3 regions of the Fictibacillus sp. KU28468 genome follow, and region 1 is predicted to be linked to each of the others. Evidence: riboswitches for the same ligand, from Rfam matches in the RefSeq annotation. Region 1 holds a riboswitch; each other region holds the start of a gene.
The links. Region 1 has a riboswitch for S-adenosylmethionine ahead of metX (homoserine O-acetyltransferase MetX). Riboswitches for the same ligand answer to the same signal wherever they lie in the genome.
Positions count from the first base shown of each region.

Region 2: another riboswitch for S-adenosylmethionine. It lies ahead of OKX00_RS17500 (Fur-regulated basic protein FbpA); the one in region 1 lies ahead of metX (homoserine O-acetyltransferase MetX).
Region 3: another riboswitch for S-adenosylmethionine. It lies ahead of OKX00_RS05410 (YezD family protein); the one in region 1 lies ahead of metX (homoserine O-acetyltransferase MetX).

Region 1 covers NZ_CP110666.1:2,338,588-2,341,865, forward strand. The annotation lists gene OKX00_RS12065 (MDR family MFS transporter) at 1-672, shown strand, start outside; gene metX (homoserine O-acetyltransferase MetX) at 702-1,796, opposite strand; SAM riboswitch class I at 1,879-1,987, opposite strand; gene OKX00_RS12075 (universal stress protein) at 2,152-2,640, shown strand; gene OKX00_RS12080 (cell wall hydrolase) at 2,682-3,275, opposite strand.
Region 2 covers NZ_CP110666.1:3,341,527-3,344,804, reverse strand. The annotation lists gene OKX00_RS17505 (threonine synthase) at 121-1,329, shown strand; SAM riboswitch class I at 1,402-1,507, shown strand; gene OKX00_RS17500 (Fur-regulated basic protein FbpA) at 1,917-2,096, shown strand; gene OKX00_RS17495 (YhgE/Pip domain-containing protein) at 2,102-3,278, opposite strand, start outside.
Region 3 covers NZ_CP110666.1:1,073,882-1,077,159, reverse strand. The annotation lists gene sat (sulfate adenylyltransferase) at 1-700, opposite strand, end outside; gene OKX00_RS05415 (phosphoadenylyl-sulfate reductase) at 728-1,429, opposite strand; gene OKX00_RS05410 (YezD family protein) at 1,523-1,639, opposite strand; SAM riboswitch class I at 1,771-1,881, opposite strand; gene OKX00_RS05405 (sulfite exporter TauE/SafE family protein) at 2,106-3,008, shown strand; gene OKX00_RS05400 (hypothetical protein) at 3,076-3,278, opposite strand, start outside.

The sequences.
Region 1 (3,278 bases):
ATGATGATTTCTCTCATCCTGGCGAGTATTATTGGTGGAAGACTTTTATTGAAAGTTCCTTATCGAACCGTATTGACTGCGGGCATGATCATTACAGCAGTAGGCTTCTACTTGATGAGCACGATGGGTGTTGATTCCAATGAAATTACAGCATACGCTTATATGATTATAATGGGATTCGGAATGGGTCTTGTTATGCCGACATTAATGATCGCGATTCAAAATGAATTTCCGAAAACAAAACTGGGAGCTGTTACTTCTGCATCAACGTTCTTCCGTTCAATTGGCGGTACGATTGGTATCACTGTTCTAAATGTAGTGATGAACCATTCCTTAGAAACAAAAATGAAAGATGTAGTGAGTGGACAAACGAACCCAATGCTTCAAGGGATCTTTCAAAAGTTAGCAGACAAAACAGATGCATTGTTCAGCATTTTAATCCATCCAGATCTTCTTAAATTGCCTGATACAATTAAAGATACCGTTATTCATTCTATACAGACCGCATGGAGTGATTCTTTTACCACTGTATTTTTAACAGGCTTGATTTTTATTGGAGCGGGTATTTTGGTCGCTTTATCCGTCGGCGGCGGAAGAATTAGCCGGGAGCGCCCTGAACAGCATACGCCTTCTAATCAGACGGCGGTTATTGAAAAACCAGCTGTTGAATAGTGATAAATAAAGACATGAGGATGATATCCTCATGTCTTTATTGTTTCTCTCATAAATTCCTTGAGCAAGTTCCCCCACTTATCAAATTCTGTCAGAAATCCATCATGCCCAAACATGGTGGATACCTCAAGATATTTTGCTCTTTTATTTGCAGCTTGAACATCTTTTACAAACTGTTCCATTAAATCAGAAGGATAGAGCAAATCACCAGTGAAACCAACACAAAGCATTTGAGCCTTATAGCTCTGGGAAGCAGCCACTACTCCTCCCCTTTCTCTGCCGATATCGTGAGTATCCATCGCTTTCAATAGTGTTAAGTAACTGTTGGCATCAAAACGGTCCGCTAATTTATCCGCTTGGTATTGAAGATAGGATTCAACTGAAAAGGCTGCATTCTCATGAATGGTTTCCCAATTCTCAGTTTGTTTTCGCTGAAATCGATGATTGAACAATGCTCCCGAACGATAAGTGAGCATACCGATCATCCGAGCAATGCCAAGCCCTTTCCTTGGTGTATTTTCTTTACCGTACTGTCCATTATTCCATAAGGGATCACTTAGGATGGCCGTTCTTCCCGCTGCATTGAAACCTATCGCATAATCACTTAGAAAAGGGGTTACGGCAATCGGGATCAGACGCTCCATAAAATCAGGATACATCAGTCCCCACTCTAATACCTGCATGCCGCCTAACGATCCGCCGATCACTGCCTCTAGACGTCCCAAGCCGAGTACGTCCAAAAGTTTCTTTTGGGCCTGCACCATGTCTCTGATTGTTATCAATGGAAATTCAGCTCCGTAAGGACTTCCAGTAACGGGATTGACCGAGAGTGGTCCTGTTGATCCGTCACACCCTCCCAATACATTTGAAGTAATCACCTGGTATTTCTCCAAATCAATATACTGCCCATTTCCCAAAAGACCTGCCCACCAGCCTTCTCCCATCTCACTGTTTAACGTATAATGATTACCTGTAAGCGCATGGCATACGAAAATGGCAGGTGCATTTGCTGCGCCGATTCGCTGGTATGCGATATGGACATCTTTCAGCTCTTTTCCAGACTCTAACGTAAGTTCTCCTATTGCTGCCGTATCATTTACAGCAGATAATTGTGTATTTGCCAACAGATATCCCCCCATTTATTCAACAAAAAACACCTCTCTAAAAGATTCAGAGAGGTGCAATTATCCGCTTGGGCTTGACCTTCTCTTATCTCTCAAAGCCTTCTGCCTTGCAGGATTTGGCACCTGTTCAGAAATAATCTGCAGGTTGCCGGGTATCATCGGGCCAGTCCCTCCACCACTCTTGATAAGAGTCAATTATGAATTTTTCAAATACTTTAATACGTTCAAAAATACCTTACTCCTATAGGTTTGTCAAATGGAATTTGGAGGTTGGGTACAAATGTTACGATTATGTTTGCCTCTCTTATATATAGGGAATGAATTTATATAAGTTTACAAAAAAGGGGTGATTTTTATGCCTTATTACGAAAAAATCCTTGTTGGTGTGGATGGATCGGAATCTTCGGAGGTTGCCTTTTACAGAGCTATAGAAATTACGAAAGAATATCATGCGCAATTGCTAATTGTTCATATTTCTGAGGAAAAAATCCCTACTGCTCCATTAGACGCAGGTGCAGTTAACATCGAGTTGAGCCGTGATAAGAGTTTCAGTGAATCCCTTCTTGAAGATTATGATGAAATGGCAAGGAAACATGGATTAAAACATGTTAAAACCTTATCCAATTACGGAACTCCAAAAACAGAAATCCTTTCTTTTGCTTCCATGCATGAAGCAGATTTAATTGTCTGCGGTGCAACCGGGTTAAACGCTATGGAACGCATTTTTATCGGCAGTGTTTCACAATATATCACTAGGCATGCCACTTGTGATGTTCTCATTGCCCGGAACAGCCAAAAAATCGAATCATCGGGTCTTAGCATAAAGAGCTCAAGTGAACGATAATAAAGCCTCAGACCTTTCTTTCTATGGCCTGAGGCTTTAATTTACTTGCTGAATGTATGGTTGCCGATTACTATATTGACAGGCTTTGTATCGAGCCAACGGCTTACCGCTGTCGTTTTATTATAGAAAAACAGCGATCCATTCGTATTGTCATAACCGGATAATGCTTTATCAACAGCTTTTTCTGATGAAGGTGAAGGCTTTTTCAGTTTGTTTTCCATGACAGGCTGAAACTGCCCTTTGTCGTAGATAACCCCTTTGATCGTATCCGGAAAGCTATCAGCCTTTACTCGGTTCAAGACAACAGCAGCAACTGCAGCTTTACCTTCAAAACTTTCACCCATTGCTTCGGCTTCGACAAGAGAAGCGAGAAGTCTTTTATCTTCTGAAGATGCTTTCACTTGATGTTCACTTACCCCTTTAACTGCCGGTATGTTTAATTGCTGGCCAGGTCTTATCATATTTCCGTCTAAATTGTTGTCTTTTTTGATACTTTCATAAGATACGTTATAAGACTGACCAAGCTTCCAAAGAGTATCCCCTTCCTTTACCGTATGTGCACTTGCATTTGTTCCTCCTGCTATAGATAGCCCAATGGCTGTTATTCCCGTAATTAAACCAATCTTTTTAAACATAAA
Region 2 (3,278 bases), 1.0 Mb from region 1:
TTACACAATAGAATAAATTGCTGATCAGAAAACTGAAGGCACCGCTATGCATGTTATTCCTTATGCACAGCGGTGCCTTTTTGCTGTCCTTTTCTGGTGAGGGAATATTGGAGGTATGTTATGTCTTTCAGCTATGTCAGCCATCTTGAATGTCCAAAGTGCGGCAGCATCTATGCTCATCACGAACCTAATCAATTGTGCCAGTGCGGTTCCCCCCTTCTCGTAAACTATGATTTAGAGGAACTGAAAAATGAGAATGAAATTATTAATAAGAAGAGGAATGATCTTTGGAGGTACCACAAACTTCTTCCTGTTATAGACCCAGATCATGTGGTATCACTGGGAGAGGGGATGACTCCTTTATTATCCATGCCTGCTCTCGGTGAGAAGCTTGGAATTGCAAATCTGCTCATGAAAGATGAGGGCATGGTACCTACCGGGTCTTTTAAGGCCAGGGGAGCGGCAGTCGGCGTTTCAAAAGCCAGAGAGCTCGGTATTACCCGGCTTGCCATGCCGACCAATGGCAACGCAGGAGCCGCCTGGTCACTCTATTGTGCAAGGGCCGGCATAAAGCCGTACATCGTTATGCCGGTGGATGCCCCAGTCATTACGAGAAAAGAAGTGGCGATTTCAGGTGCAGAGCTCTTTCTTGTGAACGGCCTGATCAGTGATGCCGGAAAAATTGTCGCGTCCCTTGTGAAGGAAGAAGGTTTCTATGATGCTTCCACATTAAAAGAACCTTACCGGATTGAAGGCAAGAAAACGATGGGGTATGAAATTTTAGAACAATGCGGAAGCGAGCCGCCTGATGTTATTGTGTATCCAACAGGCGGAGGAGTGGGGCTGATTGGCATATATAAAGCATTGAAAGAATTCAGGGAACTGGGCTTATTTAAAGGAAGCAGACTGCCGCGTTTAGTCGCTGTCCAGGCTGAAGGATGTGCACCGATCGTAAAAGCATGGGAAGAACACAAGAGTGAATCGGAGTTCTGGGAAAATTCTGAGACAGCTGCTTTTGGTATCAATGTTCCAAAAGCGATCGGAGATTTCCTTGTCCTTGAAGCACTTTATGAAACGGATGGATGCGCCGTTGCCGTTTCAGAAGATGAAATTAGCTTTACTCAGCGCCAAACTGCAGAGCTTGAAGGGAGTTTTATTTGTCCGGAAGGAGCGGCTGTGTTTGCCGCCTCAAAACGATTGAGGGAAAATGGCTGGATCAAAGCAGAGGAAAAGGTGATATGCCTAAATACTGGGCAGGGGATTAAATACCCTGATTCGTTTTCTGTAGATCCTCCCGTTTTAGAGCCTGGAGAAATCATTCGAAAATAAAATGAGTTATTGTCTTGACAATAAGATGGAAATCCCTATAATTGAATCCAATAGAATACATTTATCTTATATTTCTTATTTAGAGAGGTGGAGGGATCTGGCCCTTTGAAGCCTCGGCAGCGGACTCAATTATGAGCACTGTGCCAATTCCACAAGCAAAACGCTTGAATGATAAGAAGAGTATGACTTATGATGGCGATTCAACCTCTTCTTGTGCGTATTTTGCTTCCGCAAGAAGAGGTTTTTATTTATGCGAAAAACCAACTAATTCACTGTGAAATATAAGGATTGCTGATTGGTCAACCAAAGGCGCTTCATCATGAAAATGACGGCGGTTATTTTTTTGTTAAAAGCTTTATTAGTAAACGTAGTTGTTTATTTGTGGGGTGTGATTGAACCGCCTTCTGCTTTTCGGGCGTTTCATTTGTTTCACAAATCAGCAGGCTCATATCATCGCCAGCTATCACACACACCTTACTGTATAAAAAGGACTTGAGGGTCTCTTTCAAGCATCAGTATGCGATGCACAATAGGAAAGAAAATCAACAATGTGCTTTAAAAAAGCCTTGTAAAAAGGAGGGATTGTTTTGGAAAATCAACTAAGAAGAGCTGTGGAAAGCAAACGAAATCAGCTGATCAATAAACTCATCAATATGGGCATTTATAAAAAAGATGAGCTTCATTTATTTCAGCTGGCACTCTCTGATCTTGAAGAGGAGTATGCAAAGGCGGTAGGCGGCAAGAACAGCCTTCCGCAGGCTAAATAAACCACTCATTGAAGTATTCTTGCTTTTTTCGCGCCTGCTCCCCTTCTATTCTGTATTCGCTGCAACGGTTTTCTTAAAAACAGGGCAGCAATAAGAAAAACAGCGGGGAAAAGCAGCAGATGATACAAGTCAGACAGTACAACTTCTCTAATCATTCCCCCGGCTGCTTCTCGCAGTAAACTGACTCCATACGTAAACGGCATATACGGATTAAGCTTTTGAAAGAAGGAAGAGGTCATTGCCACAGGAAATGTTCCGCCTGAACTTGAAAACTGCAGAACGAGAAAAATAACCGCCAGGCCTTTACCCACATTTCCAAAGATGGAAACGAGCGTATACGTTAGTATGACAAAGACGATGCTCAGGAACATGGCAAATAAAACAAACCATGTTTTGTCCACAATGTAGGAATGGATAATGAACAGGTCACCAAGAGATACGACAAGCCCCTGCAGCATGCCGATCGTTGCAAAAGTCATCAGCCTCCCAAAATAAAAAGAAAGCGGTGAAATCTCTCCTTTACTTGGAACTTCACCTACTTTAAGAGAAGAGATGAGCAGCATTCCTCCCACCCAAAGCGCAAGTAAGGTGTAGAAGGGAGTCATGGCTGAGCCATAATTAGGAATCGGAAAAATTTTATTCTCTTTCAACGTGATAGGAGCGGCCAGAAAATCACTTTCCTTTTGAGCATCGTTCTTTAACGCTTTAATGATATCTCTCAAATTATTGTTGCGTTCAAAATCCCTGATTTTGTCTGCCGTACGTGTGATGGATTTCTCCATGGCGGGCAAGTCTTTTTCTGCAAATATAGCGGCCCTGTGGATTGCTTGTTCTATTTGGGGAAGCTGGGTATCCATCAATATCCCTGCTTTTTGAATATCTTGTTTGACACCCGGCAAATCGTTCCTCATAAAATCTGCTGCCTGTTGGATTTTCTGTTCTTGTGCGGGCCAGTCCTGTTGAGCAAATAAAGAAAGCTTCTGCAGAGGTTCGGTGTATGAGTCTGCACGGCCAGAAAGGATTTCTTTGTTCTGCTGGACGGTATTTTTAAGCTGATGCAATTCTTCTTTGATCGCTTCTAATTCATCAGGCTGGTATGAGATATCCGGGTTAGTTTTTTGTGCTGCGTTTCCTTTTGAGATCGCTTTATCTGCGGCTGTCTCCAGGTCAGTCAGTGAGCGT
Region 3 (3,278 bases), 1.3 Mb from region 1:
CATAGCTTTCCATCCTCACATCAGCGGGAATATCATCGGATTTCGTTTCTCCAACAAGCGGGTTCAGGAACAGTCCATCTACGGTTTCAAGGGCTGTTTTTTGAATGTATTCGTGTGCTCTATGCACAGGATTTCTTGTCTGGAAGCCAACAACTGTATTCCATCCCCTGTCTCTGAAGACTTGGCGGGTTTCAGCTGGATCCAGGCGATATTCAGTAAACCTTTGTTTTTCAGGCCGCTTTACGAGAGTGATTGATCCTCCAACATAGTAAGAAGGGCGTTCCAGAAGTTTTTTAACCCCAGGGTGTGCAGTATCTGCCGTTTGGTAGACTTGCTCTGCTTCATGCTTAATGTCCGGGCGGTAAAGGTCTTCTACCTCGATGACTCCGTACGTTACACCCTCAAATACGAGCCTCGCCTGATCTCCGGCTGATAGCGTCCTTGCTTGTTTTTCATGAACTGGAAGGACGATTGGGATGCTCCAAACCGTTCCATCAGCAAGACGTAGAGAATCAACGACAGATTGATAGTCTTCTTCATTTAGAAAACCGGTAATTGGGCTGTAGGCTCCTACACCGATCAGCTCGAGATCACTTAAGGATGTAGCATCCAGTTCCACTTCCTTTTGAATGTGGTCTGTTGGCAGATTTGGTTCATAACGGTTTATCAGCTTTCCTCCATGCGGCAAAATTGATGTCATGTTAATTCCTCCTGTAATTTTATTTTATTATTGGTGAAGTCCACACTCTGTTTTCCCTTGCCCTGACCAGCGTCCTGAGCGGGAATCACCCGACCCGTCAGCCGGAAGCGTGCACGGCTCGCAGCCGATGCTGGGATACCCCTGATCGTGAAGCGGATTGTAGGGCAGATTCTGCTTGTAGGCGTATCTCCAAATTTCCTTCCACGTCCAATGGATCAGCGGACAGATTTTCACGGATTTAAAACGTTCATCCTTATTGATGTACTGAACATTGCTCCTCCCTGCCGACTGCTCCCTCCGGAGACCCGACAGCCATGCCGGTGCTCCGTTCAGTGTTTCCTCAAGAGGGGCTACCTTTCGTATATAACAGCAGAGGTTCGGTTCTCTTTTCCATAACTCGCTGCCATGCTTTTCCGCCTGTTCCAACAAGGACAGCGAAGGCTTCTTCATCTCAATCTTCATTTCCGGATATCTTTTTTTCGCCTTTTCGATCACCTCGTACGTTTCCTTGAAGTGAAGGCCTGTATCCAGGAAAACGACTCTTGCATCTGGTTTGACCTTGGATACAAGATCCACCAGGACACTGCCTTCTATTCCGAAGCTGCACGCATAAACGAGTGCATCTCCATATTGCTCATACGCCCATTTCAGTACTTCGAGTGCCCCCTTCGTTTCACTGTCTTCCGGAAACGTAAACTCCTGTTCTTTCCATGTGTCAAACTTGAGCATGTTAACCACCCCTCCAATGAAAAAGGCAGCTTTAACCATAAGCAGCCATCCTGCTATGTTAAAACCGCCTCTAGTTTTCTAGTCAGCGAATATTTATTTAAAACGTACCTTTTCGTTTTTTTCCAGCTGAATCAGCTTTCCATCCTGAACAATTAACGTGATGGACCCATACTTGATACTGTTCAGCATTTCTTTTAACTGTTCAAAAATTTCATCCTGGCTTTTACCGTTTACCACATCAGAACCTCCTCGTTTAATATGTTTTGTTAGGTTTTTTCAGGAATTAAAATGGCAATAAAAAAACCTTTCCATTTCGGAAAGACTGACGAGGTAAACATATTACCTTATCTTCCAAAATGTAATAAACATTCTGCTGGAGTTAGCACCTTGCAAAAAAAATGCAGGTTGCCGGGTTTCATCGGGCCAGTTCCCTTCACCGCTCTGGATAAGTTTTTTTATTTTTTTAAATAATAACACACATTTATGCTTTCGCAAACCCTATTATTCTTATCGGATTAAAAAATATTTATTGAAATATCCGAAAATTCTATTGACAGACTTTCATTCCATTGAATATAGTAAATACTAAATTCGAAAAGAGATACACTGCTGATCGGAAAAACCGAAGGCTCTTAACTTTACGGTTAAGGGCCTTTTATTTGTTAGGAGGAGTAAAATGAAAAAACTGATCATCCTGGCCCTGATTGGACTCGTTGCACAACTGATTGACGGGTCACTCGGAATGGCTTACGGACTGACTTCGACTTCCCTGCTGCTGGCCTTTGGAATCGCTCCGGCGGTTGCTTCGGCTTCGGTTCACTTTGCAGAGGTTGTTACGACAGCCGCCTCAGGTGCATCACACATCAGGTTCGGTAATGTTGACCGTAAAATTATCTTTCGTCTCATTATTCCGGGATCCATTGGGGCATTTACCGGTGCCTGCTTTTTATCCAATCTTCCTGGCGACGCAGTAAAACCGTATATTTCCTTTTTCCTGCTGTTCCTTGGTTTCTTTATTCTGTACCGATTTTTATTTAAAAAGAACACCAAGCCTGCTGATCATGAAAAAGCGTTCAGCCGCAAGCAGCTCATCCCGCTCGGACTTGTTGCCGGCTTCTTGGATGCCACCGGAGGAGGAGGCTGGGGACCGGTAGCCACACCTGTCCTGTTAGCCAAAAACGGCACAACAACAAGAAAGGTCATCGGTTCCGTGGATACGAGCGAATTTGCTGTTGCCGTTTCTGCAACACTCGGTTTCCTCATCTCTCTCGGATGGGAGCAGGTCAACTGGATGTGGGTTATCGCCCTCATGGCGGGAGGATTAATCGCAGCACCGGTCGCAGCATGGCTCGTCCGCATTATCCCTTCGCATATTTTAGGTGTGGTTGTTGGAGGATTGATTATTGTAACGAACGCCCGGACGCTTTTGCAGTCCGCTGGAATCTCCGGTACAGCGCTGCAATCGGTCTATACCGTGCTGGTCGTCGTTTGGCTGGCGGCAATTTTCTTCAGCATTAGAAAAAATAAAAAACATTCTTTCTCAGCTGGACCACAAACTGAAAGCACTAATCTCCACTGACACATCACAAACAATAATTTATACCAATAAAAGCTGACTCAAATGAGTCAGCTTTTATTGTATTCTGCTATTTCTTCACTTCAATAATGAACGGATAGGTGATCACTTTCCCATTGATCTTAAACTCCGCCCACAATTTATAAAGTCCAGGTTCCTCAAATTCCGTCTCAAATTTTGTATCTTCAGGAGTGGAAGGATGAACGTGGACATATTTTTCTCCTGTATGATCTAAGACCACAACATGGCCACGTGCTCCAAGATAAGGTTCAG